One region of the Caulobacter sp. GW821-FHT10F06 genome, then DNA from elsewhere that is predicted to be linked to it. Evidence: riboswitches for the same ligand, from Rfam matches in the RefSeq annotation. Region 1 holds a riboswitch; the other holds the start of a gene.
What was found. Region 1 has a riboswitch for ZMP and ZTP ahead of AC1RUS_RS12385 (LysE family translocator). Riboswitches for the same ligand answer to the same signal wherever they lie in the genome.

Region 1 (10,143 bases):
CTCCAGGCCTGGGTGATCTGGCCGCCGGCGCCCAGTTCAACACCCTGGACCCGCGAATTGCCGATCAGGCTGATGACGCCCAGCGCATCGGTGACCCGAGCGTTGGTCTTGTCGGTGCGGAAGACGGCCGCCGTCAGGTTCAGCTTGCCGCCGAACGTGTTCCACTTGGCGCCGATCTCGTAGCTGTCGTTCTGCTCGGGATCGAGATTGACGGTGGTCGCGGCCACCGACGACACGTCGCCGGAGCCTTCGCCCGACGGGTTCGACGAGCTGCCATACGAGGCGTAGAGGCTGGCCTCTTCGACCGGCTTGTAGACGAGGCCCAGCTGGTAGTTCCAGAAGCTGGACTTGTTGGTCAGCGGAGCCGTCGGGGTCACGCCCGTGGCGGTGTAGGTCCCGCCGGTGAAGCGGTTGGTGTAGTCGTCGTGACGCACGCCGAGGTTCAGCAGCCAGTGCTCGTTGAACTCGATGGTGTCGAAGGCGAACAGCGCCTTGGTCGTCACCCGCGTCTCGGTGAAGGTCGGCGAGCGCGTGATCGTGCCGATCCACGGATCGTTGTAGTTCGGGTTGCTCAGGGTGGTGCAGTTATAGCCGTAGACGGCGCCCAGACGCGAGGCGCTGCTGCAGGCGAGGTTGGTGCTGCTGTAGGCGGCGCTGACCAGAGCCGGCGCCAGGCCGGCGGTCAGGCCCGGACCCGCCACGACATAGCCCTGGCTGTGGGTCTGTTCCTCGGCCCACTCGGTGCCGAAGGCCACGCTGTGCTTGAGGCCGCCGGTCGCGAACTCGCCGGTGATGGTGTTGGCGTTGGCCGTCGTGGTGGTCAGGGTGTTGCGGTTCTTCGACGAGCGGAAGAGATAGCCGTTGGCGACGTTGCCGCGGCTGTCGTCGGGGTTGGTGACCACATAGGCGTTGGTGGTGCGGCCGTAGCGGACCGCCGTCGAGAACTTCCAGGTCCCGCCCAGATCCTGCTGGAAGCGCAGGGTAGAGATGTCGGCGCTGGTGTCGCGGAAGTCGCGGCTGCGGAGGCCGTAGAAGTCGTCGTCGTGACCCTTCAGCAACGTGCCGTAGACCACGCCGTTGATGGTCGTGCGCTCGTAGGGCACGCCGTAGTCCGGCACTTCGCTGGTGTCGAGGTGGTAGTAGTCGAGGGTCAGTCGGCTGGGGCCGTTCAGGCCGAACCCGACCGAGGCCGCGACGCCCCAGCGGTCGCCGCTGACGCCCTTGCGGCCGTTGACCTCGTTCTCGTGATAGAGGCCGTTCAGGCGAACGGCGACGCTGTCGGTGATGGCTTCGTTGACGTCCAGCGTCACGCGGCGGGTGGCGTCGTCGCCCAGGGTCAGCGAGGCGGCCTTGAAGTCGCCGGGACGGGCCACCTTGGTCACCAGGTTGACGGCGCCGCCGGTCGAGCCGCGGCCGCTGAAGGCCGAGCCCGGACCCTTGACGATCTCGATCTGCTCCAGGGCGAAGACTTCGCGCGACTGGCCGCCGGCGTCGCGGACGCCGTCGACGAAGATGTCCGAGGTCGAGTCCATGCCGCGGATGCGCGGACGGTCGCCGGCGGGCGAACCGCCCTCGCCCGATTCCAGCGTGATGCCCGGCACGGTGCGGAAGGCGTCGGCCAGGCTGCTGATCGCCTGCTGGTCCAGCGCGTCCGAGGTGATGATGTTGACCGACTTGGGCGTGTCGAGCAGCGGCTTGGTGAACTTCTCCGACTGCGGGCGAAGCTTGCGCTGGCTCTTGACGTCGACGCCCGAGACCTCGGTGCTGTCGGCCGGAACCGCGGCGGCCGCGGCGGTCGCCATTGCGGCGTCCACGTCGGCGGCATGGGCGGCGCCCGCGCCGAAGGTCAGGCCGGCGAGACCGGCGACGGCCGCGACGCCGAGCGCGCGACGAGGACGGCTGACGACGCCGCCATTGAGGCCGCGGGTGTTCGAGTTATGCATGGAAAATCCTATCCCCAGCAGAGTCTGCGATCACTCGCGACCCTTCCTGAATTTGCGACGCGTTCTTAGCGATCATGCAAGGCAGTCGCAATGATAATCGTTCTTAATTGCGCACTCTGTGGCGGAAAGGTGACGCTTGGGTGATCGGCCCGCCGCTTTTGCCGCTCGCGCAACGCCGACCGGTGACGCGGATGGGGTCGGTGTGTAGGCTCGACCGGTCCGCGCGACTGGCGATCGGAGGGAGCACCCTCGGGAAGCGCGGACCGCATCGACAGCCGTACGCCTGGGCGCCCTCACCTCTTTCGCAGCGGAGCCGCGCCCATGCCGGAAGCCAAGACCTGGATCGCCTTCAGCCTCATCTGCCTGGGCATGGCCCTGACCCCGGGGCCCAACATGCTCTACTTGGTCAGCCGCTCGATCTGCCAGGGACCGCTGGCCGGGATCGTGTCGCTGATCGGCACGGCCGCGGGCTTCGTCGTCTATCTGTTGTGCGCGGCGCTGGGCATCACCGCTCTCTTGATGGCCGCGCCCATCGCCTATGACGTGCTGCGGTTCGGCGGCGCGCTCTATCTGGGCTGGCTGGCCTGGCAGGCGATCAGGCCGGGCGGCGCCTCGCCGTTCCAGGTGCGCGAACTGCCCAAGGACAGCCCCGCCAAGCTGATCAGCATGGGCTTCCTGACCAACCTGCTGAACCCCAAGGCGGCGATGCTCTACCTCTCGCTGTTGCCGCAATTCATCAAGCCCGAGCACGGCGGGGTGCTCACCCAGTCCCTGGCCTTGGGGCTCAGCCAGATCGCCATCAGCCTCAGCGTCAACGGCGTGATCTGCATGGCCGCCGGGACGATCGCCACCTTCCTGGCCACGCGTCCCAGCTTCGCGCTGATCCAGCGGTGGCTGATGGCCACCGTGCTGGGCGGGCTGGCGATCCGGATGGCCACCGAAGCCCGGCGCTGATTGAGCCTGTCATCGGTTTGCTAGAGAGTGCGGACGCCTGGAGTTGGAGTCCGCATGACCTCGAAGTTCGCCCGCGTCCTGATCGGCGCCGTCGCCGCCCTCGCCCTGTCGGGCATGGCCCAGGCTTCCAGCCTGAAATCCTGCGCGATCCCGCCGACCGTGGTTCCGGCTCCGGCCGAGATCCCGCCGGCCGACCAGATCCACACCGACGTGCCGACCGCCGCCTATCTGCTGGCCCTGTTCTGGTCGCCGGAGGCCTGCCGGGCCAACATCCCGGAGTCGGACAAGGCCATCCAGTGCGAGGCCAACAACTTCGGCTTCACCGTTCACGGCCTGTGGCCCAACGGCCCCGACAAGGTGCATCCGCGCTACTGCAAGCCCAGCCCGCCGATGAGCCTCAAGACGGTGAAGGCCAATCTCTGCATGACGCCCTCGCCCTGGCTGCTGCAGCATGAGTGGCAAGCCCATGGCACATGCAAATGGCCCACGCCCGAGGCCTATTTCAAGAAGGCCCGCGCGGTGCGCTCCAAGCTCAACGTGCCCGACCTGACGCCCGGCCCGAACGGGACCCTGACCGCCGGGCAGGTGCGCGAGGCCTTCCTGAAGGGCAATCGCGGCATGACCCGCGAGGGGCTCAACGTACGGGTCAACAAGGACAACCGCCTGACCGAGGTCTGGGTGTGCATGGACCTGAAGTTCAAGCCGGCCGCCTGCCGGGGCGGCAACGGCGCGCCCGACGACGTGACCATCCGGGTGACGCCAAGACGGTAGGCGCGTCCGGTCCCGGGACGAGTGACCCATCATCGCGCCCGGGATCGGGAGCGGCTCTAGGGCTGGCGTTCTGCGTCCGCCCGCGTTAGCAGACCGCCCATGATCCGCCTCGACAATATCTCCAAGCAAAACGGCCACCAGCTCCTGTTCATCGAAGCCTCGATGGGCGTCCAAAAGGGCGAAAAGGTGGGGCTGGTCGGCCCGAACGGCGCCGGCAAGACGACTCTGTTCCGCATGATCACCGGTCAGGAGCAGCCCGACGACGGGCTGGTCGCGATCGATCCCGGCATGACAATCGGCTATTTCAGCCAGGACGTCGGCGAGATGTCGGGTCAGAGCGCGGTCGCCGCGGTAATGGACGGCGTCGGTCCCGTCAGCGCGCTGGCCGCCGAAATGGCCACGCTCGAGGCGGCCATGGTCGATCCGGACAAGGCCGACGAGATGGACGCCGTCCTCGAACGCTATGGCGAGGTGCTGGAGCGCTTCCAGGAACTGGACGGCTATGCGCTGGAGGCGCGGGCGCGCGAGGTGCTGGCCGGCCTGAGCTTCAGCCAGGAGCGCATGGACGGCGACGTCGGCCTGCTGTCGGGCGGCTGGAAGATGCGCGTGGCGCTGGCTCGCATCCTGCTGATGCGCCCCGACGGCATGCTGCTGGACGAGCCCTCCAACCACCTGGACCTGGAAAGCCTGATCTGGCTGGAGGCGTTCCTCAAGAACTACGACGGCGCCCTGCTGATGACGTCGCACGACCGCGCCTTCATGAACCGCATCATCGGCAAGGTGGTCGAGATCGACGGCGGCCAGCTGATCACCTATTCGGGCGATCTGGACTTCTACGAACAGCAGCGCGCGCTGGGCGAGGCGCAGCGCCAGGCCCAGTACGAGCGCCAGCAGGCCATGCTGGCCAAGGAAATCAAGTTTATCGAGAAGTTCAAGGCGCGCGCCTCGCACGCCGCCCAGGTGCAGAGCCGGGTCAAGAAGCTCGACAAGATCGAGCGGGTCGAGGCTCCGCGCCGCCGCCAGTCAGTCCAGTTCGAGTTCCAGAGCCCGCCGCGGTCGGGCGACGACGTGATCAACCTGCGCAACGTCCACAAGGGCTATGGCGCCAACCCGATCTACGAGGGCCTGGACTTCCTGGTGCGCCGCAAGGAGCGCTGGTGCGTCCTGGGCGCCAACGGCGCCGGCAAGTCGACGCTGCTGAAGCTGGTGGCTGGCGACACCACGCCCGACCAGGGCACGGTCAATATCGGCGCCAGCGTCCGGATGGGCTATTTCGCCCAGCACTCCATGGACCTGCTGGATGGCGAAGAGACGATCTTCGAGTCCTTGGAGCGCTCGTTCCCGCAAGCGGGCCAGGGCGCGTTGCGCACCCTGGCGGGCTGCTTCGGCTTCTCGGGCGACGATGTCGAAAAGCCCTGCCGCGTGCTGTCCGGCGGCGAGAAGGCGCGCCTGGTCATGGCCAAGATGCTGTTCGACCCGCCGAACCTGCTGGTGCTGGACGAGCCGACTAACCACCTGGACATGACGACCAAGGAGATGTTGGTCGCGGCCCTTGCGGACTTCGAGGGCACCATGCTCTTCGTCTCGCACGACCGCCACTTCCTGGGGGCGCTGAGCAATCGCGTCCTGGAGCTGACGCCCGAGGGCGTCCATCAGTACGGCGGCGGCTATACCGAATATGTCGCCCGCACGGGCCAGGAAGCGCCGGGCCTGCACCCGGGCGGCTAGCCGCGCCGGCTTCCCGAGTCCGGTTCGTCACGGACGACCCTACCCATCGACCCAAAACGCAAAACGGGCGGCCCCTTTCGGAGCCGCCCGCCTGAGTTCCTTCCGGAAAGACCGGTGAAGAGGCTTACGCCTCTTCGGCCGGGGCTTCCTTCTTGGACAGGTCTTCGCCGGTCTCTTGATCGACGACCTTCATCGACAGCTTGGTCTTGCCGCGATCGTCGAAGCCCAGGAGCTTCACCTTCACGATCTGACCTTCCTTCAGCACGTCCGACGGCTTGGCGACGCGTTCGTTGCTGATCTGGCTGACGTGGACGAGACCGTCCTTGGCGCCGAAGAAGTTCACGAAGGCGCCGAAATCGACGACCTTGACGACCTTGCCGTCATAGATCGCGCCGACTTCAGCTTCCTGCGTGATCGACTTGATCCAGTCGATGGCGGCCTTGATCTTGGCGCCGTCCGAGGCCGAGACCTTGACCGTGCCTTCGTCGTTGATGTCGACCTTGGCGCCGGTGGTGGCGACGATCTCGCGGATCACCTTGCCGCCGGTGCCGATCACTTCGCGGATCTTGTCGGTCGGGATGGTGATGGTCTCGATCTTCGGGGCGAAGTCGCCGACTTCTTCCCGCGGCGCGTCCATCGCCTTGTTCATCTCGCCGAGGATGTGCTCACGGCCGCCCTTAGCCTGGGCCAGCGCTTGCTTCATGATCTCTTCGGTGATGCCGGCGATCTTGATGTCCATCTGCAGCGAGGTCAGGCCCTCGCTGGTGCCGGCCACCTTGAAGTCCATGTCGCCGAGGTGATCTTCGTCGCCGAGGATGTCGGACAGAACGGCGAAGCCGTCCTTTTCGAGGATCAGGCCCATGGCGATGCCCGAGACCGGACGGATCAGCGGAACGCCCGCGTCCATCATGGCCAGCGAGGAGCCGCAGACCGTGGCCATCGAGGACGAGCCGTTCGACTCGGTGATCTCGGAGACCAGGCGGATGGTGTAGGGGAAGTCTTCCTTGGCCGGCAGCATCGGACGCAGAGCGCGCCAGGCCAGCTTGCCATGGCCGATTTCGCGGCGGCCCGGGCTGCCCATACGGCCGGTTTCACCGACGCTGTAGGGAGGGAAGTTGTAGTGCAGCAGGAAGGATTCCTTGTAGGTGCCTTCCAGGGCGTCGATGAACTGCTCGTCGTCGCCGGTGCCCAGGGTGGCGACCACGATCGCCTGGGTCTCGCCGCGGGTGAACAGGGCCGAGCCGTGGGTGCGCGGCAGGATGCCGACTTCGCCCAGGATCGGACGCACCTTGTCGACCGTGCGGCCGTCGATGCGGATGCCGGTGTCGAGGATGGAGCGACGAACGATGTCGGCTTCCAGTTCCTTGAACACCGAGACCAGCTTCAGCGGGTCGATGCCGGCCGGGTTGGTGTCGCTCTTGGCGAAGGTCTCGATGGCCTTGGTCTTGGCGGCGCCCAGCGCGGCGACGCGTTCGCCCTTGGCTTGGATCTTGTAGGCGTCGGCCAGATCCTTGCCGACGGCCTTCTTCACTTCGGCCTTCAGGGCGTCGGTGTCTTCCGGTTGGAAGTCGAAGGGCTCCTTGGCGGCGTGTTCGGCCAGCTCGATGATCGCGTCGATCACCGTCTGCATTTCCTTGTGCGCGAAGGAGACGCCGCCCAGGACGATCTCTTCCGACAGCTCTTGGATTTCCGACTCGACCATCATCACGGCGTCGGCGGTGCCGGCCACGACCAGGTCCATCTTGCTTTCCTTCAGCTCGTCGAGCGTCGGGTTCAGCACGTAGCCGCCATCAACGTAACCGACGCGCGCGGCGCCGATCGGGCCCATGAACGGGGCGCCCGACAGGACCAGGGCGGCCGAGGCGGCCACCATGCCCAGGATGTCGGGATCGTTCTCGAGGTCGTGCTGCAGCACGGTGACGACAACCTGGACTTCGTTCTTGAAGCCCTTGACGAACAGCGGGCGGATCGGACGGTCGATCAGGCGGGAAACCAGGGTTTCCTTTTCCGACGGACGGCCTTCGCGCTTGAAGAAGCCGCCGGGGATCTTGCCGGCCGCGAAGGTCTTTTCCTGGTAGTTGACCGTCAGCGGGAAGAAATCTTGGCCGGGCTTCGCCTTCTTGGCGAACACGGCGGTGGCCAGGACGACGGTTTCGCCCATGGTGGCCAGAACGGCGCCGTCGGCTTGACGGGCGATGCGACCGGTTTCGAGGACCAGCGTCTTGCCGCCCCACTCGATCGTCTTGCGCTTGATATCGAACATTTTTTGCTTCTTTCGGTTCCGAAGGACCCATTTCCTTCAGGACGGACAGGGGCGGGCGGCCGAGTGGCGGTCCCGAGATTTCCTCATCCAGTTCGACAGGCGTCCGAGGATCGTGATCCCCGGCTTACGTGTTCAGACCCGCCGAGGCGGATCCGCAGCAACTCTCGTTTCGGCCTGTCTTGAAACGAGAGCCCAGAAAAGCGTTCGGCCGCCCCGCGTTAGCGAGGCGGCCGACTGCGCCGATACTAGCGGCGCAGACCCAGCTTTTCGATGAGAGCCGAATAACGGCCAGCATCGGACTTCTTCAGGTGGTCGAGGAGCGAGCGACGCTGGGAAACCAGCTTCAGCAGGCCACGACGGCTGTGGTTGTCCTTCTTGTGGGTCTTGAAGTGCTCGGTCAGGTTCGAGATGCGTTCCGAAAGGATCGCGACCTGGACTTCGGCGCTACCGGTGTCACCCTCGGTGCGGGCGTGTTCGGCGATAAGAGCGGTCTTGCGCTCGGCAGTGATCGACATCGGTTTGTCTCCGCTCAGGTGAGTTGGAAGACCCGCACCGGATTGAGCTTTCCGGCGCGCATCTCGCACAGAGCCACCAGCTTCTCTCCGGACATGGCGGAAACGGTTCGATCGCCGGGCGGAAGCTCGGCTTTCAGCGTTTCAACCTGCCTTGGGAGCAGAACGATGGCGCGTCCCTGCGCAAGCCGGAAGGCGTCTTCATCGGTCACGGCCAACGCCGGGATGTCGTCCAGCGCGGTCTCGACCGGAAGCAATGCCTCCGACAGGCGGGCCTCATAGCTCAAATTCTCCAGACTTTCCAGACTTATCGCCGAGGCCTCGGTGAACTGGCCGACCCGCGTGCGGCGAAGCTGGTCGACATGGCCGCAGGTTCCCAGACTCTCGGCCAGGTCGCGGACCACGGCGCGGACATAGGTGCCCTTGCCGCATTCCATCTCCAGGACCACGTGGTCGGCGTCCGGAACGTCGGTCACGCGCAGCGCGTGAATGTTGACCTTGCGGGTCTTCAGCTCGAACTCGACCCCTTCGCGGGCCAGGTCGTAGGCGCGCTCGCCGTCCACCTTGATGGCCGAGAAGTTCGGCGGCACCTGGTCGACCTCGCCGATGAAGGCCGGCAGGGCGGCCTCGACCTGCTCGCGCGTCGGACGCACGTCGCTGGTGCCGGTGGTCTCGCCCTCGCGGTCCAGGGTGGTGGTGTTGCGTCCCCACTGGATGGTGAAGCGATAGGCCTTGTCGGCGTCCATCAGGAACGGGACGGTCTTGGTCGCCTCGCCGAGCGCGATGGGCAGGATGCCCGTGGCCAGGGGATCCAGCGTGCCGGCGTGACCCGCCTTCTGGGCGTTATAGGCCCGGCGCACGCGGCTGACGGCGCTGGTCGAAGTCAAGTCATAGGGCTTGTCCAGGCACAGCCAGCCCGAGACGGCGTCGCCCTTCTTGCGGCGCGCCATCAATCGTTCTCGTCGTCGACCACGTCGGCCAGGCGGCGAACGTCCTGCTGGACGATCGGGTTGTCGAACAGGCGGTCCATATAGGCGGCCGAGTTGAAGCTCTCGTCGTGGATGAACTTAAGGTCCGGCGTGAACTTCATGTCGATCGACTTGCCCAGGCGGCCGCGCAGGAACTTGGCCACGCGGTTGAGACCGGCGACCACCACCTCGGGGCTGCCCGGCTCGACGGCAATCCGCGACGGCGAGGACGCCTCGCGCTCGATCTTCGGCGCGACGCCGGCGCCCAGAGGCTCGACGAAGCAGATGGCGTGGCGCAGGTCCGGGCTCATCCGCACCTCGGTCACCGTCACCGACACGCCGGCCAGGGCCGGATCCTGAAGGTCCTCCTCGCGCAGGATGTCGACCAGGGCGTGGCGGATCAGCTCGCCGGCGCGAAGCTGGCGTTGCGACGGACCGACCGGTCCGCCCTTGGGTTTGTCGGCATGGCGCTTCATGGCGCGGATATCCTTCAGGCCCGGCCGGCGGATCGAACACCGGTGCGCGGGCAAAAATGCAAGGCGCGGTGTCTAGGCGCGTAGGGGCCGAAAGTCCAGCACGGGGTGGATCCTCCCCCTTTGGGGGAGGTGGCCCAGAGGGCCGGAGGGGGTCCTCAACTGAATATGCCGTGGAGGACCCCGTCAGTCGCTCCGCGACAGCTCCCCCAGAGGGGGAGCATCTGTTTCTCAAGCCCCCGTGCGGTCCTTGAAGAAGGCGATGACCTTGTCGCGGGCCTTCATGGTCGCGCCCTCGGGGCGGTCGCGGTCCAGGTGCAGGGTCAGCACCGAATGGGGCGGGATCACGTGGTAGGGCGCGGCGTCGGCGTCCTCCAGCTCGACCAGGTCGACCAGGTCGCCGAACGCGGCCTTCAGCGCCTTGAACCGCCCGTCGCGGACATGGCCGTCGGACTTGAAGCGCAGGGCGATCATCGACAGGTCCTCGTCGGCGAACCGCTGGCGGGCGCAGGCGATCTCGGCGGCCGAGCA
Region 2 (10,143 bases), on a different contig from region 1:
CCCTGTTCTCGATGCTGTTCGGGATCTCGATCTTCCTGGTCGGCGGCGAGCGGTCCGAAACCGAGCGCGGCGCGATCCTGCGCAAGCGGCTGATGTGGATGGTGGTGTTTGGCCTGCTGCACGGCTTCGCTCTCTGGTACGGCGACGTGCTGCTGAGTTACGCCTTGGCCGGCTTCGCGGTGATGCTGGCCCGGTCCTGGACGCCCAGGCGGCTGATCCGCACCGGCGCGGGGATCTGGGCGGGCCTGTCGCTAGCCTTCGTGATCGGGCTGGTGATGATGAATTTCGGCCCCCCTGATCCGGCCAAGGAGGCGCTCGAAACCGCCAAGGACGCCGCCGAGAACAGCGCCGCCGCGGCCCAGTACGCCGGGACCTTCGTCCAGTCGCTGGTCCAGAACGCCAAGGACCGGGCGCAATTCCTGATGGGCGAGCCGATCATCTTCGTGATGACCTGCGGCCTGATGATGCTGGGCCTGGGCTGCTTCAAGGCCGGCGTCTTCACCGGCGAGGCCTCCAAGAAGACCTATGCGACCCTCACGGTCATCGGGCTGCTGGCCCTGGCCGTGACCGGCGCGCTGTTCATCACCGCCGCCCTGACGGGCCTGCCCAAGCCGCTGATCCAGGGCGCGGGCTGGTTCCAGATCGCCACCGCGCCGCTGACCACGCTGAGCTATGTCAGCCTGATGGTCTTCGCCTCGCGCTCGACCGGGTTCTGGAAGGCGATCCCGGCCGTCCTGGCCCCGGTCGGCCAGATGGCCTTCACCAACTATCTGAGCCAGTCGCTGATCATGACCACGATCTTCTACGGCGGCCGGGGCCTTGGCCTGCACGGCAAGCTGGATCGTCCGGTCCTGGCCCTGCTGGTCGTCGTGACCTGGATCGTCCAGATCCTGTGGTCGCGCTGGTGGATGGACCGCTTCAGCATGGGTCCGCTGGAGTGGGTGTGGCGCCGGCTCTATCGCGGCCCGACGCCGATCCGACGGACGGCGGCCGCCTAGGTCTTCAGCGCCTCAGTCAGGGCCAGCGTGAAATAGTCCCGTGTCTGGCCGAACAGGTCGGGACGGTATTTGGCGCGCGGGTCGTTGGCCTGGTCGTCGTCGAAGGCGTGGGTGGCGTCGGCGAGGAACACGGTGTCGACGCTGAGCCCGTCGCGGGACAGGCGCTCCAGCGCCTTCTTCGGATGCTTCCAGCCGACCACCTGGTCCTTGCCGCCCAGCACCGACCAGACGCGCGGTCCGTACTGGCCCCAGCCCCGGCTGCTGGTCAGCGAGGGGTAGCTGGCATAGGGATAGACCAGCAGTGCGCCCTTGACCTGGGCCCGCAGCCGCAACGGATCGGCGTCCGGCAGGCCCGTGGCCCGGGCCGCGTTCACGCCGATCGCGTAGCCGTCCATGATCGTCCAGCCGCCATGGCTCCAGCCGGCCAGGAAGACGCGCTCATGGTCGGCCCAGGCCTGCTCCTCGAGCCAGGCCAGCATGGCGAAGACGTCGGCCGAGCGCTTGAGGCCCTGCAAGGTGGTCCCGGTGCAGACGAACAGCTTGCCGTCCAGGGTCGACATGCCGCGCGGCTTCAGCGAGTCGACCACAATGGCCGCGTAGCCGGCCGCCACGGCGGTCTGCGCATAGGTCTCCAGGAACGGCGTCTTGCCGCCGCAGCCATGCAGGATCAGCGCCACCGGGAAGGGGCCGTTACCCGGAGGCTTGAACACCTTCGAGTGCTGGACGACCCTGGCTCCCCAGGCGGCGCTGTGCATGGCCGTTCTACTCCCTGCGTCGTCCTCGTCCTTCGACAGGCTCAGGATGAGGACGATGGCTGTGGCGGCGCATTAGAGACCCTCATCCTGAGCTTGTCGAAGGACGAGGGTCACGCACCAAGACCTAGTGACGGAACACTCGCACGCCGGTGAAGGCCATTGTGAGGCCAAGCTTGTCGGCCGCCTCGATGACCTCCGGATCGCGCATCGAGCCGCCCGGCTGGATGATCGCCGTGGCGCCGGCTTCGGCGGCCTGGATGAGACCGTCGGCGAATGGGAAGAAGGCTTCCGAGGCGCAGGCGCAGCCCTGGAGGTCGAGCCCGAAATCGGCCGCGCGCAGCGCCGCGATGCGGGCGCTGTCCTTGCGGTTCATCTGGCCGGCGCCCACGCCCAGGGTCTGGCCGGCGCGGGCATAGACGATGGCGTTGGACTTGACGTGCTTGCCCACGGTGAAGGCGAACAGCATGTCGCGCACCTCCTCGTCGGTCGGCTGACGCTTCGTGACGATCTTCAGGTCAGAGGCCTTGATCCGCGCGTCGTCGCGCGACTGAACCAGGAAGCCGCCGGCCACGCTCTTGAAGGTGTCGCCGGTCGACAGCGCGTCGGGCAGGCCGCCGGTGACCAGCAGGCGCAGGTTCTTCTTGGCGGCGAAGACCTCGATGGCGTCGTCGTCGGCTTCCGGGGCGATCACCACCTCGGTGAAGATCTCGACCATCTGCAGCGCCGCCTCGCGGGTCAGGCGCGAATTGACGGCGACGATGCCGCCGAAGGCCGAGGTCGGGTCGCAGGCCAGCGCCCGCTCATAGGCCTCGCGCTGGCTGCCGCCCACGGCCACGCCGCAGGGGTTGGCGTGCTTGATGATCGCCACGGCCGGGCCGTCGGCGGGATCGAACTCGGCGATCAGCTCGAAGGCCGCGTCGGTGTCGTTGATGTTGTTGTAGCTCAGTTCCTTGCCCTGCAGCTGGGTCGCCGTGGCGACCCCGACGCGCGGGTTGGGGAAGGCGTAGAAGGCCGCCTTCTGGTGCGGGTTCTCGCCATAACGCATGGTCTGGCGCAGCTCGCCGGCGATGGCCTTGCGAGCCGGGAAGTCCTGGCCCAGGGCCTGGGCGAACCAGGCCGAGATCGCCGCGTCATAGGCCGCCGTGCGGGCATAGGCGCGGGCCGCCAGGGTCTGACGCAGAGCCAGGGTGGTCCCGCCGGCCTTCAGGGCTGCCAGCACTTCGGCCAGATCCGAGGGATCGGTGCAGACAGCGACATAGCCGTGGTTCTTGGCCGCCGAGCGGATCATCGCCGGGCCGCCGATGTCGATGTTCTCGACGCACTCGGCGTAGCTTCCGCCCTTCGCCACCGTGGCCTCGAACGGATAGAGGTTCACGTACAGGATATCGATGCCGCCGATGCCGTGGTCGGCCATGGCCTGAGCGTGCTCGGGGGCGTCGCGCACGCCCAGCAGGCCGCCGTGGACGATGGGGTGCAGGGTCTTGACCCGGCCGTCCATCATCTCAGGGAAACCGGTCAGGTCCGACACGTCCTTGACCGGCAGGCCGGCCGCGGCGATCGCCGCCTTGGTGCCGCCGGTCGAGACCAGCTCGACGCCCGCCTCGTGCAGGACCTTGGCCGCCTCGACCAGGCCGGTCTTGTCGGAGACCGACAGCAGGGCGCGCTTGGGCGAAACGAGATTGGGGGCGGACGGATAGTCGGGGGCGGCGGGCACGGCGGGACTCCGGGTCTGGTGGAAGACGGTAAGGGAGCCCAGGCGCGCGGCTTATGCGTTGCGAGCTCCCCGGTGGTCGCCCACCTTCAACGCCAGTCACTCGAACGGGGCGGAAAATACGGGCGAGGGCCGGGGAGTCAATGCGATGTCGAAGATCCTGCGTCAGAGGGGGAGCCTCTTACGGGCGGGCCCGCCTCAGCCCTTCGCCAACCGCGCCCTCACGGCCTTGAACAGCATGGCCATCTCGATGTGCGTGTAGACGTACTGCCGCTCGAACAGCCAGGTTAGCAGGCGGTCATAGGTGTCGTCATAGTCCGCCAGCGGCACGCTGCCCGGCTGGTCGGCTTCGCGCTGGAGCATGGCCAGCAGCTCCGGGACGTCGGCCGCCAGGGCGGCGCAGACCTCCGCCACCTCGTCGTCCGTGAACTCCGGGACGTGCCGCGAGCGGCCGGGATCCAGCGGCGGTCTGCGCGCGAAGCCCATGCCTAGCCCTCGGCCCGGGTCAGCTTCCAGCGGATCTTGGCGCCGACCTCGGGGCGGACCTGGCTCTTGAGCACGATCTGGCCGGCCTTGCGGGCCTGGCCGTGATCGAAGTGGGCCGAGGCGGCGATCTCGACGTCGACGGCGTCGTTCCTCAGCCACCAGCCGATGTTGGACGGTCCTCGGATCAGCACGCTCTTGCCGTCGCGGGCGATCGAGGCGCGGGCGTCGGGGTGCAGGTGGAAGCGGGCGGCGAAGGGCAGGTAGCGGCGCGGGCCGGCGGCGTCGCCCGGCGTCAGGGGGATCAGGCTGTCCTCGCCGCGCAGCTCGTCGCTGCCCGTGTCGAGGAACAGGCGGCGGGCGTGGTTCAGGCCCAGGCGCCGCCAGCCGTCGTGGACGATGTCGAGCCAGACGCCGTTGTCGCCGTCGTGGCGCTTGACCTGCACGTCGGTCGCGCCGTCGATCAGCCAGGGGCCCAGGGCGTGGGCGCGGAAGCCCGACAAGGGCCGGCCGGCCGAGCCGTCGCCGACCGAGATGGTCGAGGCGGCGTCCGACAGGCGGAAAGCGTTGGCGCCGGTGGCCTCCGGGCTCCAGCCGCAACTGGTGATCAACCGGTCCTTGCCGCAGACGATCTCGACGGCGGCGGGCTGGGCGCAGGCGGCGCGGCTCAAGGGACCGGTGGGCGGCGGACCGGTGTCGGCCATCACCTGGATGCTGGCGCCCTGCATCCGCTGGAAGCCGACATGCGGGGCGCTGTCGGGCGGGCGCGGGCCGGCGTCGTCATGGGCGAGAGCCGCGGCGATGCGGCGGCTGGAGACGGCCTCGCCGCCGTGGAAGGCCGCCAGCTGGCCGTCGGCCAACGTGAAGAACCGCGCGGCCGAAGCCAGGCGGTCGATGGCCCGCGACACCGTCTCGGGCGAAGGGCGGCCGCGCTGGCCCAGGGCGTCGTCGAGGGTCAGCAGGTCGAAGAGCAGCTCCAGTCCGGCCTCGGGCGAGCGGCTGGCGTGGCCGCCGTCGCCCAGCACGATCAGGTCGATCTGGGCCGCGACGATCTTCATCGCCTTGTCGATCAGCTTGTCGCCGGGGCCTTCGGCCAGCACGCAGCCGGCGATGGCGGCGGCTACGGCGCGCTCCAGCAGGCGATCGGGCTGGTCGGAGGCCTTCAGCAGCTGGCGGGCCTGACGGGCCAGATCCATGGAAAGATCGGCGACCTCGGCGTCGGAGCCCTCGGCGGCCAGGGCGCGGGCGGCGCAGGCCAGGTGGAACACCCGTCGCTCCAGGCACTCGCCGCTCCAGGAAAACGCGTTCCAGCGGCCGAACACCCGGCGCCAGTCGTCGATCAGCCGCAGGGCCCGGCGCGCGCCGTCGGGGCCGGCGGCCATCAGGTCGGGCAACCAGTCGAAGCGGTGCAGGTTGATGGCGAAGCGGCGGGTCGGGCTGGGGGTGTCGAACGGATCGCCGGCCTCGCCGATCCTCAAGGCCCCGCCCGACAGGTTCATCACGCCGCCGACGATCTTGCGGCCGTGCTCGGCGTCGACGGGACGGGGATCGTGGGGATGGGCCGCCAGGCCCTTGGGCCGTGGCAGCGAGATCAGCATGCGGTGCGGCGGCGAGCCGAACCACTCGCGCTCGACATGGGCCTGGATGTTGGCGCCGATCGCTCGCGTCAGGATCCCGCCGCGCGGGAGGGCGGGGAGTCTCGGAAGGCCGCGGGCGAAGCGTTCCAACACCATCGCGCCGGTCAGCCGCCCTTGAGCGCGCGGATGTTGGCGGCGTAGGCGTCGGGTCCGCCCTTGAACACCGCCGAGCCGGCGACCAGGGCGGTGGCCCCGGCGGCGACGCATTGCGGGGCGGTGGCCGGGGTGACGCCGCCGTCGACCTCGATGATGATGTCGAGCCCGGCCTTGTCGACCATCCTGCGAAGGGCCTCCACCTTGCGCAGCTGGCCGGGAATGAAGCTCTGGCCGCCGAAGCCCGGATTGACCGACATCACCAGCAGCAGGTCGACGTCTTCCAGAATCCACTCGACGTGGTCGATGCTGGTCGAGGGATTGAACACCACGCCCGCCTTCGCCCCCAGCTCGCGGATGCGCTTGAGCGAGCGATGCAGGTGAGGCCCGGCTTCCGGGTGGATGCTGATCAGGTCGGCCCCGGCGGCGCGGAAGGCCTCCAGATAGGGGTCGGCCGGGCTGATCATCAGGTGGACGTCGAACGGAATCCTGGCGTGCGGCCGGATCGCTTTGACGATGTCGGGACCCAGCGTGATGTTGGGCACGAAGTGGCCGTCCATCACGTCGACATGCACCCAGTCGGCGCCGGCCGCCTCGATGGCGGCGACTTCCTGTCCGAGCTTGGCGAAGTCGGAGGCCAGGATCGACGGGGCGATGAGCGGTGCGGCGGTCATGCCCTTGGCTTAAACGGGGTCGCGGCCTCGGACAAGGCGGGGCTTCAAGAGCTGTCATCCCGGCCAAGTGCGAAGCGCGCCGAGCCGGGACCGCAACAGGCTCAGCGCTTCCGGCGGTCCCGGCTCTGCGCTTCGCTTGGCCGGGATGACAGATTTAAAGGCGAACGAACCGCGCCGCGAAGAAACCGTCCTGGCCGCCTTCGAGGTGATGCGGCAGCAGGCGCAGCGTGCCGCGCTCGGTCAGGCTGGCGGCCGGCGCGCCGGCCTCGCCCGAGGCGATCGGGTCCAGGCGCATGTCGGGGCGACGGGCGAGGAAGGCCTCGACCTGGGCCTCGCCCTCCTCGGGCTCCAGCGAGCAGACGCAATAGACTAGGCGGCCGCCGGGCTTGGTCTTGTCGGCGGCGGCGTCGAGCAGGCGGGACTGGACGCCGGCCAGGCTGGCGACGTCGCCGGGCCGCGCGGCCCACAGCACGTCGGGGTGACGGCGGAAGGTGCCGGTGGCCGAGCAGGGGGCGTCCAGCAGCACGGCGTCGAAGGTCCGCGCGTCGTCCCAGGCCCCGGCGTCGGCGGCCACGACCTCGGCGGTGAGGTTCATGCGCTTGAAGTTGTCGGTCAGGCGCTCCAGCCGGGCGGCCGAGCGGTCGACGGCGGTGACCGTGGCGCCGAAGGCGGCCAGTTGCAGGCTCTTGCCGCCAGGCGCGGCGCACAGGTCGACGGCGGTCTCGCCGGCCTTGATGTTCAGCAGGCGGGCGGGGATGGCGGCGGCGGCGTCCTGCACCCACCAGCCGCCGTCCTCGAAGCCCGGCCAGGCGGCGACGTCGCCCTTGCGGGCCAGGCGCAGGGTGCCGCCGGGCAGCACTTCGCCTTCCAGGCGCTCGGCCCAGGACGCGGCCAGGGCGGGGTCCTTCAGGGAGAGATCGGTGGCCGGCTCCTTGGCGATCTCGCTGGCGACGGCGCGGGCGGTGTCGACGCCCCAGGCGCTGGTCCAGCGCGAGATCAGCCACGGCGGGGCCAGGTGTTCGGGATCGTCGGACGGCGGACCGTCGCGCAGCAGGCCGCGCAGCACGGCGTTGACCAGGCCCTTGAACGGCCGGCTGGCCTTGTTGGCTCCGGCCAGCTCGACGCTGGTGGCGACGGCGGCGAAGGCGGGGACCTCCAGATAGAAGGCCTGCACCGCGCCCAGGCGCAGCAGGTTGCGCACGCGCGGCGGCGGCTCCTTCTGAAGCTTGGCCGACAGGGCGCGGTCGATCGGTCCCAGGCGGCGCAGGGCGGCCATGGCCAGGGCGCGCGCGAAGGCTCGCTCGCGGGGCTCCAGGAACCGGAAACCGTTGGCGGAAGCGGCTTCGTCGATGCCGCCGCGACGCGACAGGGCCGCGTCGATGAGGTTAAGCGCGGCTTCCCGGGCGGGGAGGCCGTCATTGAGTTCTTGAGTCACCGCCTCGCCGTGCCCCGAGGCGACGGCGAGCGCAAGCGATTTGAACGAAAAATCAGGCCGCGCCTAAGCGATCGCGGGCTTGCGGAAGGCGCTGGTGACCACGGTCAGGCCGAACACCAGGAAGCCGCCGACCACCGACAGGCCGCCCACGGCCAGCAGCGGCGCATAGACCGCCTTGGGACCGGCCTGGCCCAGATAGAGGTAGAGGCCGCTGATCATGCAGACCACCCCGACGTTCGACAGGGTGAAGTTGACGATCTTGATCCAGTTGGGAACGGCCTGGCCCAGCAGGGCGTAGAAGGTCCCCATCAGCGCCATGGTGATCCAGCCCAGCAGGTTCAGGTGGGCGTGGGCAGAATAGGTGGCGTGGTTCTCGGTAATGGCCATGGTCAGGCCCCAGCCCAGGCCGATCATCCCGTAGAGGGCGGCGGCGGCGAAGAAGGCGTGAGGCCAACGATTGGTGTTCATGTCGGATTCCCCCGGTATCTGAACGTGGTTATTTGAAGCCGGGGGTTGAACACCGCCAAGCTGGCGCGATCAAGTGCGATGATGTTAAACCTTCGTCATGTCTGATCTTTCCGACCTGCCGCCCGAGCTGGGCGCCGCCCCCGACAAGGAACTGTCCCCCGCCGCCCGCCGCGCGTTGGAGGAAGCCGCCGCCCGCCGCGCCGCCGCCGAAGCGGTGGCCATGGCCGAGGAAAAAGGCGGCCGCGACGGCCCCGAACCGACGCGGTTCGGCGACTGGGAGCGTCGGGGCGTGGCGGTGGATTTCTGAGGGCTAGTCGCGGGACCCCTTGCGACGTTCGGTTCAGCAGCGCCCACTCCGGCACGTCGCCTATCGGCGCCGCGCCACCTCCCCCGTTTTACGGGGCAGGAGAAGAGCAGCATCACCCTCCTGCCCCGTAGCGAAGCGTGCGGGGGAGGTGGCGCGATGCGAATACGCATCGTGACGGAGGGGGCGTCCGGCGCCGGCCGTTAGACGACATTCTCCTCACGTTCCTCATAGGATCGACTAACGTCGCGTCTCCAGATCCGAAGGAGGTCGTCGCCTTGCGCCTGTTCGCCCAGTTCCGAGCGGTCCTCGCCGCCCTTCTCGTCCTCGCCGCCACGCCGGCCCTGGCCAAGCCCGCCCCCACTCTGACCGCCGGCGCTGTCGCCTCGCCCGACCGCTACGGCGCGCTGGCGGCCGAAGAGGTCCTGAAGGCCGGGGGCAACGCGGTCGACGCGGCGGTGGCCACGGCCTTCGCCCTGGCGGTCACCTATCCCGAGGCCGGCAACCTGGGCGGCGGCGGGTTCATGACCCTGGTGATCGACGGCAAGCCCTACTTCCTCGACTACCGCGAGACCGCGCCCGCCGCCGCCAAGGCCGACATGTTCCTGGGGCCGGACGGCGAGCCCGTCGCCGATCTCAGCCAGTACGGCAACCTGGCGGTCGGCACGCCGGGCACGGTGCGCGGCATGGCCATGGCCCACAAGCGGTTCGGCAAGCTGCCCTGGGCCAAGGTGCTGGCGCCGGCTGTCCGCTATGCTCGCGACGGCTTTCTGGTGACGCCGCAGCTGATCGGCATTCTGGACGGCAGCCGGGCGCCCCTGGCCAAGACCAATTTCGAGGCGAATTTCGGCGGGCTGAAGGCCGGCCAGATATTCCGCCAGCCGGCCCTGGCCGACACCCTGGCTCGTATCTCCAAGGATGGTGACAAGGGTTTCTATGAAGGCCGGACCGCCGAGCTGATCGTCGCCCAGATGGATCGCGGCCCGACCAAGGGTCTGATCACCAAGGCCGATCTGGCCGCCTACAAGGCCGTGTGGCGTGAGCCGCTGCGGGCGAGCTGGCGCGGCTATCAGGTGATCACCGCCCCGCCGCCCAGCTCGGGCGGCATCGCGCTGATGCAGCTGTTGCTGATGAAGCAGGACGCGGCCAAGCTGTTCGCGGGCGTGCCGCTCAATAGCCCGCAATATGTCCACCTGGTCTCGGAGATCGAGAAGCGGGTCTTCGCCGACCGGGCCGAATATCTGGGCGATCCGGATTTCGTGAAGGTCCCGGTCTCGAACCTGATCGACCGCGCCTATGTCGCCCGCCGCACGGAGCAGATCGATCCGGCCAAGCCCTCGCCGACGCCGTCGGTGAAGCCGGGCCTGGAGCGGCCGCAGACCACCCACTTCTCGATCGTCGACAAGTGGGGCAACGCCGTCTCCAACACCTATACGATCAACGGCTGGTTCGGGTCGGGCGTGGTGGTCGAGGGCGCAGGCTTCCTGCTCAACAACGAGATGGACGACTTCTCGGCCAAGCCCGGCGCGCCCAACATGTTCGGCGTGGTGGGCGGTTCGGCCAACGCCATCGCGCCGGGCAAGCG

Region 2: linked by a shared signal. The riboswitch ahead of purH (bifunctional phosphoribosylaminoimidazolecarboxamide formyltransferase/IMP cyclohydrolase) and the one ahead of AC1RUS_RS12385 (LysE family translocator) in region 1 are both predicted to bind ZMP and ZTP.

Annotation. Positions count from the first base shown of each region.
Region 1 is NZ_JBXASK010000005.1:93,300-103,442, forward strand. Features, by position in the region: gene AC1RUS_RS12380 (TonB-dependent receptor) at 1-1,943, opposite strand, end outside; ZMP/ZTP riboswitch at 2,157-2,239, shown strand; gene AC1RUS_RS12385 (LysE family translocator) at 2,265-2,897, shown strand; gene AC1RUS_RS12390 (ribonuclease T2) at 2,952-3,668, shown strand; gene AC1RUS_RS12395 (ABC-F family ATP-binding cassette domain-containing protein) at 3,768-5,396, shown strand; gene pnp (polyribonucleotide nucleotidyltransferase) at 5,521-7,659, opposite strand; gene rpsO (30S ribosomal protein S15) at 7,905-8,174, opposite strand; gene truB (tRNA pseudouridine(55) synthase TruB) at 8,189-9,121, opposite strand; gene rbfA (30S ribosome-binding factor RbfA) at 9,121-9,615, opposite strand; gene AC1RUS_RS12420 (dienelactone hydrolase family protein) at 9,844-10,143, opposite strand, start outside.
Region 2 is NZ_JBXASK010000006.1:15,537-25,679, forward strand. Features, by position in the region: gene AC1RUS_RS14095 (DUF418 domain-containing protein) at 1-998, shown strand, start outside; gene AC1RUS_RS14100 (dienelactone hydrolase family protein) at 995-1,753, opposite strand; gene purH (bifunctional phosphoribosylaminoimidazolecarboxamide formyltransferase/IMP cyclohydrolase) at 1,878-3,467, opposite strand; ZMP/ZTP riboswitch at 3,497-3,577, opposite strand; gene AC1RUS_RS14110 (hypothetical protein) at 3,663-3,950, opposite strand; gene AC1RUS_RS14115 (heparinase II/III family protein) at 3,953-5,674, opposite strand; gene rpe (ribulose-phosphate 3-epimerase) at 5,689-6,351, opposite strand; gene AC1RUS_RS14125 (RsmB/NOP family class I SAM-dependent RNA methyltransferase) at 6,506-7,786, opposite strand; gene AC1RUS_RS14130 (hypothetical protein) at 7,850-8,254, opposite strand; gene AC1RUS_RS14135 (DUF1674 domain-containing protein) at 8,352-8,561, shown strand; gene ggt (gamma-glutamyltransferase) at 8,837-10,143, shown strand, end outside.